Regions from separate parts of the Halomonas aquatica genome, predicted to be linked through region 1. Evidence: predicted binding sites of a transcription regulator. Region 1 holds the regulator's gene; each other region holds the start of a gene.
The links. Region 1 encodes sigma-54, which starts transcription at its own class of promoters, with help from an activator protein. Its sites were predicted from a motif close to TGGCACNNNNNTTGCTNT; they were not measured.

Region 1 (6,637 bases):
CAGGCGAGGATGTCATCGTGCATCTCGGAGACCACCGGGTAGCTGTCGAGGAAGGCGATGATGCTGGCCTCTCGTCCCGTGGCGTCCCGCAGTGCCGGGTCCCAGTAGGGGTTGGGCAGGCAACGGGCGTCGAAGACGATGTCCGCATCCAGCGGCACCCCGCGCTTGAAGCCGAAGGACTCCACGGTCAGGGTCATCTGCTCGGCCCGATGGCCCGCTACCTGGTCGGTGATGCGCCCCCGTAGCTCGTGCACCGAGAGCCGCGAGGTGTCGATCACCAGATCGGCGAGATCGCGGATCTCCGAGAGCGCCTGTTCCTCGGTGTCGATGGCCTCGGCCAGGGTCATGCCACTGCCGCGTGTGAGCGGGTGGCGGCGCCGGGTGTGGGAGTAGCGCTCCAGCAGGATCCGCGCATCGGTGGTCAGGTAGACCACCTGGCACTCAAGGTCGCGGGTGCGCAGGTCATCGAGCAACTCGGGAAAGCGTTCCAGGGCTTCCGGGAGATTGCGGGCATCGATGCTGACGGCGATCGAGGAGCGCACGCTGCGATCACCCTGGAGCTCATCAACGAGTGGGCCGAGCAGCATCGCCGGCAGGTTGTCGATGGCGTAGTAGCCCAGGTCTTCAAGCGCCTGCAGCGCGATCGACTTGCCGGAACCCGACCGGCCACTGATGATCACGAGCTGCATGCGGGTCTCCTGGTCGTGGTAATGGCCGGGCGGCCAAGGAGGATCAGCCTCCCTGGCCGCCGGTCTGGGCCTGTTGTCGAATCGCCTCCATGAGGAGCTCATGGAGCTCGCGCTGGCTTGCGCTGTGACGCAGGCGGGCCCGGGTGTCGGTGTCGTTCATCACGCCGGCGACCTGGCCGAGCAAGGCGAGATGCGCCTCGTCGGCCTCCTCGGGTACCAGCAGCACGAAGACCAGGTCTACCGGTTCCCCGTCGATGGCATCGAAATCCACCGGTTCGGCCAGCTTGAGGAAGCCGGCGATGGGTGCCTTGCAGTGAGGGTTTCGTGCGTGGGGGATGGCGACCCCGTTGCCGATGCCGGTGCTGCCCAGTCGTTCGCGGCCGATCAGTCGGCTGAAGACCTCCTGGCTGTCGAGGCTCGGCGTGTTCTGGGCAATGAAGGTGCTGAAGAATTCCAGCACTCGCTTCTTGCTCCCCCCCGGCACATCGAAGAGGGTGCGCTCGGGGGGCAGGATGGCGTCCAGTGTCATGACGGAATCAGCGGGCGCCAGCGCCCTGGGCGCGGGCCTGGGCCTTTTCCTTGTGCTTCACCAACTGACGGTCGAGCTTGTCGGCGAGAGCATCGATGGCGGCATACATGTCATTATCCATGGCCTCTGCATGGAGGTCGGCACCGGCGGCATGAAGGGTGCAGGCCGCCTGCTGGCGTTCCTTCTCCACGGAGAGGGTGACCTGCACGTTGGTGATGTTGTCGTAGTGACGCTCGACGCGGGTAAGTTTCTCCTGCACATAGTCACGCAGTGCGTCGGTCAGGTCTACATGGTGGCCGGTGATGTTGACTTGCATGACACGCTCCTTGCTCTTACGGGGTGTGAATCGATTGTAACCCTTTTTGTCGTCCTGCATACCCCCGCGGTCGAGGGGATTGGATTTCTCGCCGAATAGCGTGATTTCAATTGCTTGCGGCAAATTCGGGAGAAAGCATCCGGGTACTGGAGTGCGCCATTGGACCCCGTTCAACGCAGCCGCTTGCGCTCGCTGGAGGAGGGGATTCCCATCGCCTCGCGATATTTCGCTACCGTGCGTCGCGCGACGCCGATGCCGGCCTCATCGAGCAGGGCGACCAGCTTGCTGTCGGAGAGTGGCTTGCGAGGGGCCTCGTCCTGGATCAGCTTGCGAATCCGGGCGCGGATGGCGGTGCTGGAGTGGGCATCACCCTCGCCGTTGCCGCCTCCTACCTGGCTGGAGAAGAAGTACTTGAGCTCGAACATGCCGCGCGGGGTATGGATGAACTTCTGGGTGGTGACTCGCGAGATGGTCGACTCGTGCATCTCCACGACCTGGGCGATATCGGCCAGGATCAGGGGTTTCATGGCCTCCTCGCCATGCTCCAGGAAGTCGATCTGGCGCACCATGATCTCGCGGCCCACCCGCAGCAGCGTATCGTTACGGCTGGAGAGGCTCTTCATCAGCCAGCGCGCCTCCTGCAGGTGGTCCTTGAGGAACTGGTTGTCCTCGCTCTTGTCGGCTCGTCGAATCAGCGCGGCATAGTCGGGCTGGATGCGCAGGCGCGGCATGGCCTCGGGATTGAGTTCTACCTGCCAGCCATCGCGGGCATGCCGCGCGATCAGATCGGGAATCACATAGTCGTTGTCGTTTTCGGTGAAGGCGCTGCCGGGGCGGGGATCCAGCGAGCGTACCAGGTCGATCACCGTGTCGAGGGCCTCATCGTCGAGGCTGAGCCGGCGCTTGAGAAGGCGTCGGTCGTCGCCGGCGAGGGCCTCGAGGAACTGGCGAACCAGGCGGCGGGCCTGGGGCAAGAGCGGTGTGTCATCGGGCAGGGTGGCCAGTTGCAACATCAGGCACTCGCGCAGGTCACGGGCGAAGACCCCAGTGGGCTCGAACTGCTGGAGGCGCAGGAGCACCTGCTCGAGTTCCCGGCTCCTGAGGCCCGCGAGGCCCTGGGCCCTGAGGCCGTCGCGGATCTCCTCCAGGGGCTGGGTGAGGTAGCCGTCGCCGTTCAGGCTGTCGATCAGGCTCTCGGCGATGAGCATCTGGCGCTCGTCCAGGTTGGTCATGGCCAGTTGCCAGGCCAGATGGCCCTGCAGGCTCTGCCCCGACGCCTGACGCTCGAAATCGGGACCCTCGCCACTGCCGCCGGCAGGAACGCTACCAAGGTCCTGATAGGTATCCGACCAGTCGCTGTCGGTGGTGAGTTCGTCGGGAATCTCGCTGGCCCAGTCGTCGTCGGGTGTTTCGTCCACCTCCTCTTCGCCGAAGTCATCTTCGACATCCAGCAGGGGGTTGGAATCCAGCGCCTGCTGAATCTCCTGGCGTAGGTCCAGGGTCGAGAGCTGCAGCAGGGCGATGGCCTGCTGCAGCTGGGGGGTCATGGTCAGCTGGGTGCCGACGCGAAGCTGCAGGGAAGCCTTCATGGCCATGAGAGGAGTTCCCCCGACGTGAGGAAAACTCCCACCCTAGCCCCTGGCCGAGGGGGTTGCAACTGGAAAAATGCAACAATCGTGCCATGCGCAATCTTCATGCCGCTTAGCCATAACGACATTTATATCATGAGATTGGAGTTCAGAGCCGGAAGTCCTGGCCCAGGTAGACCTCGCGGACGCGCTGGTTGGCCAGGATCGCCTCGGCATTGCCCTCGGCGATGATCCGGCCGTCACCGACGATGTAGGCGCTGTCGCAGATATCGAGGGTCTCGCGCACATTGTGGTCGGTGATCAGCACGCCGATTTCTCGGGCCTTGAGCTGGCGGATGATGCCCTTGATCTCGCCCACCGAGATGGGGTCGACGCCGGCGAAGGGTTCGTCGAGCAGGATGAAGGCAGGCTCGGTGGCCAGCGCCCGGGCGATTTCCACGCGTCGCCGTTCGCCACCGGAGAGGCTCATGCCCAGGTTGTCGCGGATGTGCGTCACGTGGAAGTCCCCGAGGAGCTCCTCGAGCCTGGCCTCGCGGCCCCTGCGGTCGAGGTCCGGGCGTGTCTCGAGGATCGCCATGATGTTGTCGGCGACCGACAGCTTGCGAAAGATCGAGGCTTCCTGGGGCAGGTAGCCGATGCCGGCCCTGGCCCGCTCGTGCATGGCTGCGGTCGAGAGGTCCAGGTCGTCGATATGCACCTCGCCGGCATCGGCGCGCACCAGACCGACGATCATGTAGAAGGAGGTAGTCTTGCCGGCCCCGTTGGGGCCGAGCAGGCCGACGATCTGGCCCTGCCCGATGGAGAGGCTGATGTCCTGCACCACTCGGCGACGCTTGTAGCCCTTGGCCAGGTGCTGGGCTCTCAGGGTCTTCATCACTGGCCGCCCTGCTTTGCGGGCTCGAGGGTCATCCGCACCCGCTGGCGCTCCTGTACACCTTCTGCATCGGAGCGGGCCTGGACGACGCGGCGGTCGAGGAAGTATTCGAGGTAGCCACCATCGAAGGTGTCGCCACCCTGATGCAGTTCGGCGCGGTCTATCAGTTCGATGCGGCGCTCGGCGACGTGGTAGATAACGGTGCGGCCCCAGCCGCGGACCATGGGCTCGTCCGGTGCGGGCAGTTGCTCGATGTAGGCGCGCTCGCCGGTGGCGGTGGCTTGACTGAGCTGGCCCTGGTCGTTGCGCCGTATTTCCACACGGTCGCCGGTCAGCTGCATGCTCCCCTGGCGGATGTCCACATTGCCGGTATAGACGGCGGTGCCTTCGCGATCGTCGAGATCGAGCTGATTGGCCTCCACCTCGATCGGGGCGCTGGCGTCACCCTCCAATGCCAGTGCCTGAGCACTGCCTAGCAACAGGCCGATGACGACGAGGGTCGAAAGGGGGGCGAGGGAAGTTCGCGTCATGACTCGGGGTCCTCGTGGGTCTGGGGCGGATGGTGGCCGCGGACATTGTCGGTCAGCCGGGCGCGGTTGTCATGGATCCAGGCGTCGAAGCGCTCGCCGCTCATCCGCTGGGGAGGTTGGCGCAGCACAGCCGGCGTCTCGCTCCAGGCGTGGCCGCTATCGGCATCGAAATGCAGGATCTCGGTGTCCAGTTGCCAGCGCTCCGCAGGGGCCCGGAGCTGCGCATCGCCGGACAGGGTCAGCGGGTTGCCGCCCGTCTCCAGGGTGCCTCTGTCGCCGCGGGCCAGCCAGACTCGGCCCGAGTCGTCCAGCAACTTGCCCTGCGGGCGCTGCAGGCGGGTGATGTCGTCATGGGGGGTGTGGGTCAGCCGCGGAGTGTCGAGGCGCTGGTGGGGCTGCCCCTTTGCATCGAAGCGGGTCAGCCGGGCGTTCTCCAGATAGTAGTCTGGCTCGCCCGACGCGCCCCCCGGCACCGGGCCGGGGAGGGGGGCGTCTTGCAGGTCGAGCAGGGCCAGTCCGCCACCCAGGGCGAACAGCAGCAGCAAAAGGCCGGTGCGAAAGCCGGGGCGCGGCAGGCCCATGGATCAGGTCGAGCCGTGCAGGTAGGTGTCGAGCACGGCGTCCCAGTGTCCCTGGGCCTGAAGAAGGGTGTCGCAGATCTCCCGAACAGCGCCGTGGCCGCCCATGGTTTCGGTCACCCAGTCGGCCTGGCCGCGGATATAGCTCGGTGCGCCGGGCACGCTGATGCCGATCCCGGCCCGGCGGATGGCGGCCACGTCGGGCATGTCATCACCGCAGTAGGCGACCTGCTCGAGTTCGAGGCCGAGCCGTCCGCACAGCTCTCGCAGCACGGTCAGCTTCTTCTCCGCTCCCTGGAAGACATGCTTGACGCCCAGCGCGGCGGCGCGCTGGCTGACCATCGGTGAGTCACGCCCGGTGATCAGTGCCACCTCGATGCCGGCGCGCTGCACGAGCTTGATGCCGTGTCCGTCATGAGTGTGGAAGGCCTTGATCTCGACGCCATCGGCCTGGAAATAGAGGCGCCCGTCGGTGAGCACACCGTCCACGTCCAGGGCCAGCAGGCGGATGTGGCGCAGTCGGTCCACGAGCTTGCTGTCATTCAGTGGGCTGTCGTTAAGTGAAGAGGCAAGGCTCATGGTATCTCCGGGAAGTGGTCGGAATAGATGATTAAATGACGCCGGTGGCGAGCAGGTCATGCATGTGAAGGGCGCCTACCGGGCGGCCGTCGGAGTCTACCACCGCCAGTGCCGAGATGCGGCTGTCCTCCATCATGCGGACGGCCTCGGCGGCCAGGGTGTCGGGAGCGATGCGCTTGCCGGGGCGAGTCATGACGTCGTCGACGGTGAGTGCCGAGAGGTCGCTGTGCTGGTCGAGGGTCCTACGCAGGTCGCCGTCTGTGTAGACCCCGGCCAGGCGGCCATCGGCACCCACTACGCAGGTGAATCCGAGGCCCTGGCGCGTGATCTCCAGAAGGGCGTCGCGCAGGGGGCTCCCCAGCGGAACCGTGGGTAGCCGGCTGCCCTGATGCATCAGATCGGCGACCCGCAGCAGCAGGCGCTTGCCGAGGCTGCCGCCGGGGTGCGAAAGGGCGAAGTCCTCGGCCGTGAAGCCGCGGGATTCGAGCAGCGCCACCGCCAGGGCGTCACCGAGGGCAAGGGCGGCGGTGGTGGACGAAGTCGGCGCCAGGTCCAGCGGGCAGGCCTCGCGCTCGACCCCGGCATCCAGGTGGGCGTCGGCATGGCGGCCCAGGGTCGAGTCGGGGCGTCCGGTCATGGTGATCAGGGGCGTTCCCATGCGCTTGAGCAGGGGCAGCAGGGCGGTGACCTCGGCGGTCTCGCCGGAGTTGGAGAGCGCCAGCACCACGTCGCCGCGGGTGATCATGCCTAGGTCGCCATGGCTGGCCTCGCCAGGATGCACGAAGAAGGCCGGGGTGCCGGTGCTGGCCAGGGTGGCGGCGATCTTGCCGGCGATATGCCCAGACTTTCCCATGCCGATGACCACCACCCGGCCCCGGCAGGCCAGGATCAGCCGGCAGGCATGGTCGAAGGCATCGTCGAGGCGCTCGGACAGGGCCGCCACGGCCTGCTGT
Region 2 (6,637 bases), on a different contig from region 1:
CTAGACAATCTGCTTCCAGGCTAGGCCATCGCTCTGGGTACCCGGCCTCCCCTCGATGGTTCACTCACCATCGGCCAGCGCCGGCAGCAGCGCCTTCAGCTTCCGGGTCAGGGTATTGCGGCCCCAGCCCAGCAGCTCGGCGGCCTCCCCCTTGCGACCCCCGGTGTGCTTGAGCGCGGTCTCGATCAGGATCCGCTCGAAGTCCGGCACGGCCTCCTCGAGCAGGTGGGTATGGCCGGCGGCCAGCGCCCTGTCGGCCCAGTCCCGGAAGGCGGTTCGCCAGTCACCTACGTTGCCCTCGGTGGCCCCGGGCTGGCGCAGCTCCGGCGGCAGATCCTGGATGAGCACCTCGCGACCGGAGGCCATCACGGTCAGCCAGCGGCAGGTATTCTCAAGCTGACGAACGTTACCCGGCCAGGGCAGCCGGGTGATATGGGCCTCGGCCTCGGCCGTGAGCACCTTGATGTCGGTGGTGAGTTCCTTGGCCGCCTCGGACAGGAAGTGGCGCGCCAGCCGCGGGATGTCCTCCCGACGCTCGGCCAGATTGGGCAGGTGCACGCGTATCACATTGAGGCGATGGAACAGGTCCTCGCGGAAACGCCCATTCTCCACCAGGGTCTCGAGATTCTGGTGAGTGGCGGCGATGATCCGCACGTCCACCTTCACCGAGGTGTGGCCGCCCACCCGGAAGAACTCGCCATCGGCCAGCACTCGGAGCAGGCGGGTCTGGGTATCGGCGGGCATGTCGCCGATCTCGTCGAGCAACAGGGTGCCGCCGTTCGCCTGCTCGAACCGCCCCTGACGCTGGGCCGTGGCACCAGTGAACGCGCCCTTCTCGTGGCCGAACAGCTCCGACTCGATCAGATCCTTGGGAATCGCGGCCATGTTCAGCGCGATGAAGGGCTTGCCGGCACGCGGACTGTGCTGGTGCAAGGCTTGCGCGACACGCTCCTTGCCAGTACCGGAATCGCCGTTGATCAGCACCGTGATGTGCGATTTCGACAGTCGGCCGATGGCGCGGAACACCTCCTGCATGGCAGGCGCCTCGCCGATGATCTCGGCCTCGAGCCCCTCGGGGACGCTGACCGGTCGCCGCCGTTCGCGGGCATGGGCCACCGCACGGCGCACCAAGGCCAGTGCCTCATCCACGTCGAAGGGCTTGGGCAGGTACTCGAAGGCGCCTCCCTGATAGGAGGCCACGGCGCTGTCGAGGTCCGAGTGTGCGGTCATCACGATCACCGGGAGCTCCGGATGAACCTCGCGCACCCGGGCCATCAGGTCCAGACCATCGATCCCCGGCATGCGGATATCGGTGACCAGCACGTCCGGCGGGTCCTCGAGCAGGCGTTCGAGGGCATGGTCGGCACGCTCGTGTGCTTCGACCTCGAGGTCAGGCTGAGCCAGGGCACGCTCCAGCACCCAGCGAATGGCGCGATCGTCGTCGACGACCACGACGCGTGCGACATCAGTCATGACGCTTCTCCAGCGGTATCAGCAGTCGGAATTGGGTGTGCCCTGGCGCGGAATCGCACTCGATCAGCCCCTGGTGCTGGTGCAGGATCGACTGGGCAATGGAGAGCCCCAGGCCGCTGCCCTCGGCGCGGCCGGAGACCATGGGGTAGAAGAGCGTCTCGCGCAGCGACCTGGGGATCCCCGGGCCGTTGTCGATGATCGCCACTTCGCAGACCAGCCGGTGACGTTCGGCGCCCAGGGTGAACTGGCGGCGGGCGCGGGTCCGCAGCACCAGCCGCGGCGACGTGGTGCTGGACTCGGTCATCGCCTCCACGGCATTGCGAGCCACGTTGAGGACCGCCTGAATCATCTGCGACTCGTCGCCGGACAGGTCCGGCAGGCTGGGATCGTAGTCGCGCTCGATCCATACCGACGGATGCTCGACGAGCAAAAGCGAGCGGACCCGCTCCAGGACCTTGTGAATGTTCAGGGGCTCGTGGTGGACCACCCGGTTGGGACCCAGCATCGAATCGACGAGGTCCCGCAGGCGGTCGACCTCTTCGATGATGATGTGGGTGAACTCCTGAAGCCCGGGATCATCGAGGTCTCGCTCCAGCAGCTGGGCCGCACCACGGATGCCGCCCAGAGGGTTCTTGACCTCATGGGCCAGCCCGCGGGCCAGCACCTTGATGGTCTCCTGGCGACTCTGCAACGATTCCTCGCGGGAGATCCGCAGCAGCCGGTCGCGGGGCTCCACCTCGATCAACAGTTCATCCGCGGACAGGGGCGAGGCCGTGTAGTCGACGGTGAGCACCTCGCCGGTGACCAGGGTCAGGCGCGCCTCGCGCTGGGTGAACGGATGGAATTCGTCTAGCGCCTTGGCGAGCAGGGCCCCGATATCCTCATCACCGGTCACCAGAGACGGCAGGGGCTGCCCCTTCAGGCGGCCAAGGCTGACCGCCAGCAACGCCTCGGCGGCCGGATTCATCCAGCACAGCCGAAGCTTGCCATCGAGCAGCAGCACCGCAGTGGTGAGGTGTTCCATCAAGCGTTGATACATGGGGACGTCCCGCACGATCCGTTTCCCGCTTCCAGAAGAAGCGCCTTGAGCATCCATCGAAGGAAGACCTGCAAGAAACGCGCCACTTCATGACGCATCCCCTGGTGCCCTTGTAGGGCAAGGCCGCACCATAACTATGCACCATTTTAGTGCATAAAGATGCCGAGCGCCCGCTCCCGTGCATCCGAGCAAGGACGAGGCGCTATCAACCTCGGGGCTCTTCGGGTGGTGAGACGACTTGGGGCGGCGTATGGCGAGGCGGCTGGGGGCTGGGGGCTGGGGGCTGGCCGGATGCTGATAGCTCGGCTGGTGATAGCTCGGCTGGTGATAGCTCGGCTGGTGATAGCTCGGCTGGCGGTGGGACGGCAAACGGCGGGGCGGTTCCGGACGCCATTCGCGCACCGAGGAACGGCGTCGCCAGGCAACTCCCCCATGCAGCCGCCTGCGGGCATCAAAGGCGCGACCCTCCTTCACCCTGTCGGCATGATCGAAGGCATCGAAGTGGTCCTCCTCTCGAGACGGGGGCTCGCAGGGCCTTTGAGTGCCGTCCGGACAAAGCGGCCGATGTGGCCGGCGACGGGAAAGCTAATTACCTGTGCTGTTGGGATTCCCGGGCAGGTTGACACTGGCTCGCTGCACATAGAGGGTCACCGGCGAGGTGCGATGTCGCACCGCCCCGCTGGCGTCCAGCAGCTCGGCCTGCAGCAGGTGCTCTCCGCGCTCCAGGTTGTTCAACAGGAAGGTATCGGTGTTCATGGCCGACTGGCTGATCTGACCGTCCACCAGCAGCCGCACACGATGGTCCTCGCGCAGGCTCGGCTGGATCCCCAGGCTCACCTGCACATTCCCGGCCGCTCCGGTGGGCAGGGTCTCATCCTGTCGAGGCGAAAGGATACCGAAGCTATCGTAGGGCATGAACGGCTGCCCCGGCGATGCTGTGCCGCCGCCTCCCTCGGCACCCTGGACCTCTGGTGCCATGAGAGCCGGCTCGCTGGTACTGGGCACCACGGTAAGCGGGTCGAGGGTCATCTCCTCGCCTCCACCCTCCGGATTGTCGGTGAATACCACGTTGCCCTGAGCATCCGTGGAGCGATAGATAGTCTGAGCGTGAGCCACCACGCTCACCGACAGGCCCAGCGCCAGTAACACGACTGCCTTTTTCATGCGTCCCTCCCGGGGATCATCGACATCCAGACACCATCCTAGCAATGCGGCGTCCACATGCGTTCAGACTAAACCAGCAGGGGCCGTCACGGAATCCGCATGCGACATCACAGCCAATGTGGATAGGATACCCTTCCGACACCACAAGGCGAGGAGGATTCAGCATGGAAGCATGGCAGACAGTGGTCGCCCTCACGCTGATGGCCGGCATGGCGATGCCACTGGGGGCCGCCGCTGGGCGCGGTGATGGAATTTGCCCTGGGCATCGCCGGCCATATGCTGCTGCCGTAGCAAAAAAAAGAGGCACGCCCCAGGGGCGTGCCTCTTCTGGTGCTGGACGCGGCGCCATGGCGCCGCGGGATCAGCAGCTGTAGTACATGTCGAACTCGACCGGATGGGTCGTCATGCGGATACGCTCGACGTCCTCTTCCTTGAGCTCGATGTAGGCATCGATCATGTCGTCGGTGAAGACGCCACCCTCGACCAGGAAGGCGCGGTCGGCATCCAGTGCCTCCAAGGCCTGGTCCAGGCTCTCGGCCACGGTCGGGATGGACTTGCCCTCTTCCGGCGGCAGGTCATAGAGGTTCTTGTCCATGGCGTCGCCGGGATGAATCTTGTTCTTGATGCCGTCGATGCCGGCCATCAGCATCGCCGCGAAGCACAGGTAGGGGTTGGCGGTCGGGTCCGGGAAACGGGCCTCGATGCGCTTGCCCTTGGGGCTCGCGGTGTAGGGGATGCGAATGGAGGCGGAGCGGTTGCGGGCACTGTAGGCCAGCATCACCGGCGCCTCGAAGCCCGGCACCAGACGCTTGTAGGAGTTGGTGGAGGCGTTGGTGAAGGCGTTCAGGGCACGCGCGTGCTTGATGATGCCACCGATGTAGTAGAGCGCCATCTCGGAGAGGCCCGCGTACTCGTCACCGGCAAACTGGTTGCTGCCATCCTTCCAGAAGGACTGGTGGACGTGCATGCCGCTGCCGTTGTCACCGACCAGGGGCTTGGGCATGAAGGTGGCGGTCTTGCCGTAGGCGTGAGCCACGTTGTGGATGACGTACTTCAGCTCCTGGACCTCGTCGGCCTTCTTGACCAGCGTATTGAACTTCACGCCGATCTCGTTCTGGCCGGCGTTGGACACCTCGTGGTGGTGCACCTCGACGCTCTGGCCGATGGCCTCCAGAGTGTTGCACATGGCGCCACGGATGTCGTGGAAGCTGTCCACAGGCGGGACAGGGAAATAGCCGCCCTTGACCCGCGGACGGTGGCCGAGGTTACCGCCCTCGATGTTGCGGTCGGTGGCCCAGGCGCCTTCCTCGGAGGAGATCTTGTACATGGCGCCTTCGATGTCGGCCTTCCAGTGCACCTCATCGAAGATGAAGAACTCGGGCTCCGGGCCGAAGAAGGCGGTGTCGCCAAGCCCAGTGGACTGCAGGTAGGCCTCGGCGCGCTTGGCGATGGAGCGGGGATCGCGCTCGTAGCCCTGCATGGTGGCCGGCTCGATGATGTCGCAGCGCAGCACCAGGGTAGCGTCCTCGGTGAAGGGGTCGAGGAAGCCGGAACCATCCTCGGGGCGCAGGATCATGTCGGACTCGTTGATGCCCTTCCAGCCGTTGATGGAGGAACCGTCGAACATCTGACCGTTCTCGAAAAACTCCTCGTCGACATCACGGGCCGGAATGGTCACGTGCTGTTCCTTGCCGCGGGTATCGGTGAAGCGCAGGTCGACCCACTTCACGTCATGTTCTTCAATCAGGGCGAGCGTCTTGACAGACATTAGAGTCCTCCACTGTGTAAGCTAGGCTTGAAAGGTTGAGCTGTTGTAATGCAATGGTGCTGGCGAGTCCAGCACGTGTTTGTAGCATGCCGACGGGCCACTGCCCACGGCCGCCATGCGAAAGCATGGCACTGCCAAGCATCATGCAGGCAGCGTGCCAGTTTTGCACCACCGCACGGCATGTTCATGGCAACTTGTTGATAGAAAATATCTTTAGTTTCACCCTCCCCGTGACATCATGCACCAGTATCGCCATTTCACCCCGGCATGCCTAAGACTTAACCATATATAAGCACTTCAATAGTGCGAATAGCTCGAATATTGCACCATGCTGGAACAGCAGGCTCAGCACCAGCCGATCATACCCTGCACGTAAGGCGAGGGTCGCTTCCGGCATAGATTGAACCGAACGATGACTTTTACGCTCTCGGCGAGCTCCCAAGCCACTGATATACGGTCGCAGCACAAGATTCACGGCGACAAGGCTGGTAGCCGTCATCGCCCTGCCTCTATAATGCGCCCCCAATTTTGTCAGCAGGATCCCGTCGTGATCGAGAATCTTCGCAACATCGCCATCATCGCTCACGTCGACCATGGCAAGACCACCCTGGTCGACAAACTGCTCAGCCAGTCAGGCACTCTGGACCGCAAGGCCGAGGGGCAGGAGCGCATCATGGACTCCAATGACCAGGAGAAGGAACGCGGCATCACCATCCTGGCCAAGAACACGGCGATCCACTGGCAGGCCCCCGACGGCCAGGGCTACCACATCAACATCGTCGACACGCCCGGACACGCCGACTTCGGCGGCGAGGTCGAGCGCGTCATGTCCATGGTGGACTCGGTACTGCTGCTGGTCGATGCCGTCGACGGCCCCATGCCGCAGACCCGCTTCGTGACCCAGAAGGCCTTCGATCAGGGCCTCAAGCCCATCGTCGTGGTCAACAAGATCGATCGCCCAGGCGCGCGTCCTGACTGGGTCATCGACCAGATCTTCGACCTCTTCGACAACCTCGGCGCCAGCGACGACCAGCTCGACTTCCCGATCATCTACTGCTCGGCGCTCAACGGCATCGCCGGACCGGATCCGGATGAACTGGCCGAGGACATGACGCCGATGTTCCAGTCCATCGTCGACATCGTCGAGCCGCCCAAGGTAGAGCTCGACGGCCCCTTCCAGATGCAGATCTCCG
Region 3 (6,637 bases), on a different contig from region 1:
GGAACGCTCGAGATCGGCGAGGTCGCCGAATCGATGATCCGTGAGCGGGTCACCGCCAGTGATCTTCACTTCGTCGGCCCCGAGGGGCAGCGGCTATGGCTCGATCGCTACGAGGTCAGCGGTGACTACGACCGGCCAGATGAGGTACGCATCGAGGGCATTCGTCTGGAGACGCCGGGTCGTGAGCAGTCGCTGCTGACCGCCGAGACGCTGCTGCTCGACGATCCTTCCCGAGCGGTCCTGCCCCTCCATCAGGAGACCTGGCCTGAGGGGTTCACGGTCGGGGGGCTCGTCGTCGAGGCACTGGTCGCCGAGTTTTCCGGGCAGGAGCTGGGAGAGGAGTTCGGCGAGGGACGCGGGCGGATCGCCGTCGAGCGCCTGCAGGCCGCAGGGGTGAGCCAGGATGCCATCGACAGCCTGGAGGTCAGCGGTTTGGAGGGGCAGGCCGAGGGCGATGACGAGTTCGGCAGTGGCACCTTCTCTCTGGCCTTTGCGCGGGTGGAGGGGCTGCGCGGCCTGCAGGGTCCGGAAGAGCAACGGGAAATCGATCGGCTCGAGATGCGCGACCTGGTCATCGATTCCGACCGGCTCGTGGCGACTCTGTCGTCCCTGGAGGTCGACGGCGACATGACGGACGGCGAAGGCGGCTTCCGGCTCGAGTCGCTGGATCTCGACCTGGCGAGGATGATCGCCCTGGCGCCGGAGGAGGAGCGCACCCAACTGCGCATGGCCAGCAACGTCTTGACCGGCGGCAGCGGGCAGCTCCGGCTCGATGCGGACTCCACAGGGCGCTGGGAATCGGGGAATACGGCCAGCCGCCTGCTGGGCGAGCTGACGATCACCGCCGACGAAGCCTTCGGCTGGACGCTGGATGCCGACTTGCCGGTGCGCCTGCCGGAAGGTGTCGAGCCGGCCGCCTTCCTGGCCAACATGGAGAGCCTGGAAGGGGTGACCCTGCTGGGAGGCCGTGTCGACGCGACGCTTTCCGATCTGGGGCTCTTCGGTCGCCTGCCGAAGATCATGGCGGCCAGTCAAGGCGTCAGCGAGGCGTTGTTCCTGGAACAGGCGCGCACCCAGGCCCAGGGCTTCGGCATGATGCTCGGCCCGGAGATCGAGGCGCTGTTCACCGGGCTGGTGGCGATGATGGCGGGAGAGGCCAGCGAGCTCACCATCCATCTGATCCTGCCCGCCGACAGCGAGCTCGAGGTGCTCGCCGCCGACCCCCTGGCCCTGCCGAAGCGGCTCGAGATGCGCGTGGAGAGTCGCTGAGCCGGACGATGCGGCGCGCGGGCGCCGCGGGAGCTTGAGTGAGACAGCGGTTGCCCATGATCGCCTTTCATGTGAAAGCCGCCGGGGGCTGGGGTATCATGTGGGGCCCAGATTCTCCCGTGATGCGAGGTTTCCCGCCGATGTTCAGCCGTGACATGCAGATTGCCGGTTTCGATGACGTCCTGTTCGATGCGATGCAGAAGGAAGTCGCTCGCCAGGAGGCGCACATCGAGCTGATCGCCTCCGAGAACTATGCGAGCCCCCGGGTGCTGGAGGCTCAGGGCAGCCAGCTGACCAACAAGTACGCGGAAGGCTATCCCGGCAAGCGCTACTACGGTGGCTGCGAGTACGTGGACATCGTCGAGCAGCTGGCCATCGACTATGCCAAGGAACTGTTCGGCGCCAGCTACGCCAACGTCCAGCCGCACTCCGGTTCCCAGGCCAACGGTGCCGTCTTCCAGGCCCTGGTCAAGCCGGGCGATACCATCCTCGGCATGAGCCTCGACGCCGGCGGTCACCTCACCCACGGTGCCAAGCCGAACTTCTCCGGCAAGCATTACAACGCAGTGCAATACGGTATCGACGAGAATGGCCGTATCGATTATGACGAGGTGGCGCGCCTGGCCCGCGAGCACCAGCCGAAGATGATCATCGCCGGCTTCTCCGCCTACTCACAGATCATCGACTGGGCCAGGTTCCGCGAGATCGCCGACGAGGTGGGCGCCTTCCTGTTGGTCGACATGGCCCATATCGCCGGACTGGTGGCCGCCGGTGTCTACCCGACGCCGCTGCCCCATGCCCACGTGGTCACCACTACCACCCACAAGACCCTGCGCGGCCCGCGCGGTGGCCTGATCCTCTCCGCCGAGGGCGACGAGGCCATCGAGAAGAAGCTGCAGTCCGCGGTCTTCCCGGGGGGGCAGGGCGGTCCGCTGGAGCATGTCATCGCGGCCAAGGCGATCTGCTTCAAGGAGGCCATGGAGCCCGGCTTCAAGGCCTACCAGCAGCAGGTGGTCAAGAACGCCCAGGCCATGGCCGGGGTGTTCATCGAGCGCGGCTTCGACATCGTCTCCGGCGGCACCGAGGATCACCTCTTCCTGCTCTCGCTGATCAAGCAGGGCCTGACCGGCAAGGACGCGGATGCCGCCCTGGGCCGCGCCCACATCACCGTCAACAAGAACGCCGTGCCCGGCGACCCCCAGAGCCCCTTCGTGACCTCGGGCCTGCGCATCGGCACCCCGGCGGTGACCACCCGCGGCTTCCTTGATCCCGAGTGCCGCGAACTCGCCGGCTGGATCTGTGACATCCTCGACGTGATGGCGAAAGGCGAAGACACCGCCGCCATCGAGGCCGAGGTCAAGGCCGAGGTCGAGGCGGTCTGCACTCGCCTGCCTGTCTATGGCTGAGCCGCTGTCTCATTGATTCGGGCGCTGCCGCGCCTGGGCTCCTGCGCTCCGTCATGATGCACCATGATGGGGCGTTTTTGTGTTCGTTTCTGGTGCGCCCTTCGTGTCGGCTGAGGTGGCGGTAGCCTATGCTCTCGTATCGGGGTGTTTTCGCTGCACCCTGGCACGCCCCCTGCATGGGCATCCACAGTCCACCACCCTGGAGCGGGACACGCCATGCCCTCCACATCAGCCTCGCCACGCGACCCCACCCTGCGGCCACGCCTGGTCTTCACCGACCTGGATGGCTCGCTGCTCGACCACCACAGCTATGACTGGGCACCTGCCAAGCCCTGGCTCGCCCGGCTGAAGGCCCAGGGCGTGCCGGTGATTCCGGTGACCAGCAAGACGCGCAGCGAGATCTTGCCGCTGCGTCGGGCCCTGGGGCTGACAGACGCGCCCTTCATCGCCGAGAACGGCGCCGTGGCCGGGCTTCCCCTTTCCTGGAGCCATGCTCGGCTGGAGCGCGGCCCCGGCTCTGACGGTCTGGCGATCAGGACCCTGGGGGTCGACATCGGCTTCATCCGCAAGCGCCTCTCGGTCTGGCGCGAGCGGCTGGGTGTGCGTTTCACCACCATGAGTGAGATGTCCCTGGAGGAGCTTGTCGACTTCACCGGGCTGGCGGAGCCGGAGGCGCGCCTGGCGAGGATGCGCGAGGGCAGCGAGCCGCTGATCTGGGAGGAGGTGGATGAGCGCCTCGCGACCTTCCGGGAGGGACTCGAGAGCGATGGCCTGCGCCTGGTGCGCGGCGGCCGCTTCTGGCACGTCACCGGCGATTGCCACAAGGGCAGCGCCGTGAGCTGGCTGATCGAGCGCTTTCAGGCGCTGCGCGGCAGTCGTCCGTTGACCCTGGCGCTGGGCGATGGCCCCAACGACATCGCTATGCTCGAGGTGGTCGACCAGGCGGTGGTGATACGCGGCTGTCATGACCTGGAGGTGTCGCCGGACCAGGTCTCGCTCTACCGCAGCGTGGTTACCGGGCCCGCCGGCTGGGCCGAGGGGGTGGCCTACTGGTGGGGGCGAGCCGACCGCCGACTGAGATCGGCGGACGCGGTGGTGAGACAGAGCGATCACCGGGGGGGGCAGGGGAGGGTGCCGGCATGAGCGATTTCCACCAGAACGGCATCATCACCGACTTCCACAACCTGACTCGCCGGCCAGTGGAGGACCTGGAAACGGACCTGGTGGCGTTCTCCGCCCGCCGCCCGATGAGCCTGATCCTGCCGTCGCTCTTCTCCGAACTGGAGGGGCCGGCACTTTCCAACATCGTCGACGAGATCGCCCGGGTGCCCTACCTCTCGGAGGTGGTGATCGGCCTGGATCGCGCCGACCGGGAGCAGTTTCTGCGGGCTCGGGAATTTTTCGCCAGGCTCCCCCAGCACCACCGCATCCTGTGGAACGATGGCCCTCGGCTACGGGCGCTGGACGCCGAGCTCGAGGCCCAGGGCCTGGCCCCCCAGCAGCCAGGCAAGGGCCGCAACGTCTGGTACTGCGGTGGCTATGTGCAGGCCTCGGGCCTCGGACGGGTGGTTGCCCTGCATGACTGTGACATTCTCACTTACGACCGGGGGCTGCTGGCGAGACTCTTCTATCCAGTGGTCCACCCTCAGTTCAACTACGAGTTCTGCAAGGGCTACTACCCGCGTATCGCCGAGGGGCGACTCAATGGCCGGGTCTCGCGGCTGATGGTCACTCCGCTGCTGCGGGCGCTCAAGAAGATCCACGGCCCCCTGCCCTACCTGGAGTACCTGGACAGCTTCCGCTATGCACTCTCCGGCGAGTTCTCCATGCGCACCGAGGTGCTCGACGGCATCCGCATCCCCGCCGACTGGGGCCTGGAGATCGGCGTGCTCTCCGAGGTTCACCGCAACTACTCCACCAAGCGGCTCTGTCAGGTGGATCTGGCCGATGCCTACGACCACAAGCATCAGCCGGTATCCGCCGAGGACGCCTCGGGCGGGCTCAACCGCATGAGCCTCGATATCGCCAAGTCGCTCTATCGCAAGCTGGCGACTCAGGGCGTGACCTTCAGCGCCGAGGACTTCCGAACGATCAAGGCGACCTACTACCGCCTGGCGCTGGACCTGATCGAGGCCTACGACCACGATGCCGTGATGAACGGCCTGCGCCTCGACCGGCACGCCGAGGAGCAGGCGGTGGAGCTGTTCGCCGCCAACCTGCTCGAGGCTGGCAGCGCCTTCCAGGACAACCCCGGCGAGCGGCCCTTCATCCCTAGCTGGAACCGGGTCAAGGCGGCCATTCCCGATCTGCCGGAACGCATGTTCCAGGCGGTGGAGCTCGACAACGCCGGGGAGGTCTAGCCACTCCCCCCCCACCACCAGGTGGAGAGCGAGTACCCGCGGCGGCGTGATGGCGGCATCGTCTCTGTAGGCCGTATGCCTCCCCCTGACGATGTTTGTCCACTATTGCTTCCAAGCGGACGCCGAAGGATCGTGTATCCGTTATGCTGATGCCAGGGGGCTGCCTCGGCAGTGTCTCCCCGGATGTCAGCCACAGGGAGCGCGACCATGTCGACACTGACCTTCCAGGGTGCGGTCAAGGAAGTCACCGGATCACGCTATCTCATCGAGGTGGACGGCAATGGCCGCTCGCACAAGCTGTTGCTGGAGTGTGGCCTGCATCAGGGCGGCGGCGATGCGGATGAGGCCAATGCCCGCCCCTTCGGCAGACTGGCCGGTGAGGTCGAGGCGGTGGTGCTGTCCCATGGTCATCTCGACCACTCGGGGCTGCTGCCGAAGCTGGTTCGGGAGGGCTATCGCGGGCCGATCCACTGTACGCGGGGCACCCGCGACCTGCTGGAGATCATGCTCCAGGATGCCGCCTTCATCATGGTCAAGGACGTCGAGTGGGAAAATAAGTGGCGCAGGCGTAACGGCAAGCCGTTGATCGAGCCGCTCTACGAGCTCGAGGACGTCGAACGCACCCTGGCACTCTGCGAGCCCCATCCCTATGGCCGGCCGGTCGAGCTGCCCGGCGGTGCCAGCCTGGTCTTCCGCGATGCCGGCCACATCCTTGGTTCGGCCATCGTCGAACTGGCCATTCCCTCGGGTGGTCAGGTCAAGCGCCTGATTTTCTCGGGGGACCTTGGCAACCCCAGTTCGGTGCTGATGAAGGATCCCGAGAAACTCCACGACGCCGACCTGGTGCTGATGGAGAGCACCTACGGCGACCGTGACCATCGTCCCCTGGATGAGACCCTCGAGGAGTTCGCCCGAGTGCTGGAAGAGGCCCATGAGGCGGGCGGCAACGTGCTGATCCCCGCCTTTGCCGTAGGGCGCACCCAGGAGATCCTCTACCACCTCAGCATGCTCTACCATGAGGGGCGGCTGCGTCAGCAGCTGGTGTTCCTCGACAGCCCCATGGCGATCAAGGTCACCGAGCTCTACCACCGGGCCCGCAAGACCCTGGATCCCGAGGACATCAAGGTGCTCAACGTGGCGGCCAGCGGCGACACCAGCCGCTATCTGCCGATCCTGCGCATGACGCGCACGGTGGAGGAGTCGATGGCCATCAATCGCATCCACGGCGGGGCGATCATCATCGCCGGCGCCGGGATGTGTAATGGCGGGCGTATCATCCACCACTTCCGCTACAACCTCGAGAAGCCCAGTACCCGGCTGGTAATCGTGGGTTTCCAGGCGGGGGGCACCGTGGGGCGCCAGATCGTCGACGGGGCCGAGCGGATCCGCGTGATGGGCCACGACCTGGCGGTCAAGGCCCGGGTTCATACCATCGGCGGTTTCTCGGCCCACGCCGGCCAGACCCAACTGCTGGGTTGGGCCGGCGCCTTCCGCAACCGGCCGCGCTTCTACCTGGTGCATGGCGAGCCCGGGGCCCAGCAGGCACTGCAGGCGGCCCTCGCCGGGAGCGACATCGAGGCAGAGATTCCCACCTATGGGGAT

Region 2: glnL (nitrogen regulation protein NR(II)) is a predicted target of sigma-54. The motif match lies at 2,580-2,597, and genes of this name have one in related genera.
Region 3: ABE960_RS01035 (HAD-IIB family hydrolase) is a predicted target of sigma-54. The motif match lies at 2,837-2,854, and genes of this name have one in related genera.

The regions. Positions count from the first base shown of each region.
Region 1 is NZ_JBEGCJ010000005.1:291,504-298,140, reverse strand. It holds gene rapZ (RNase adapter RapZ) at 1-689, opposite strand, end outside; gene ptsN (PTS IIA-like nitrogen regulatory protein PtsN) at 733-1,218, opposite strand; gene hpf (ribosome hibernation-promoting factor, HPF/YfiA family) at 1,226-1,534, opposite strand; gene ABE960_RS12595 (RNA polymerase factor sigma-54) at 1,705-3,129, opposite strand; gene lptB (LPS export ABC transporter ATP-binding protein) at 3,272-3,997, opposite strand; gene lptA (lipopolysaccharide transport periplasmic protein LptA) at 3,997-4,527, opposite strand; gene lptC (LPS export ABC transporter periplasmic protein LptC) at 4,524-5,108, opposite strand; gene ABE960_RS12575 (KdsC family phosphatase) at 5,112-5,684, opposite strand; gene ABE960_RS12570 (KpsF/GutQ family sugar-phosphate isomerase) at 5,716-6,637, opposite strand, start outside.
Region 2 is NZ_JBEGCJ010000004.1:34,557-41,193, forward strand. It holds gene glnG (nitrogen regulation protein NR(I)) at 61-1,473, opposite strand; gene glnL (nitrogen regulation protein NR(II)) at 1,466-2,512, opposite strand; gene ABE960_RS09180 (DUF4124 domain-containing protein) at 3,098-3,676, opposite strand; gene glnA (glutamate--ammonia ligase) at 4,038-5,444, opposite strand; gene typA (translational GTPase TypA) at 5,992-6,637, shown strand, end outside.
Region 3 is NZ_JBEGCJ010000001.1:241,352-247,988, reverse strand. It holds gene ABE960_RS01045 (hypothetical protein) at 1-1,269, shown strand, start outside; gene glyA (serine hydroxymethyltransferase) at 1,410-2,675, shown strand; gene ABE960_RS01035 (HAD-IIB family hydrolase) at 2,892-3,818, shown strand; gene ABE960_RS01030 (glycosyltransferase family protein) at 3,815-5,035, shown strand; gene ABE960_RS01025 (MBL fold metallo-hydrolase RNA specificity domain-containing protein) at 5,243-6,637, shown strand, end outside.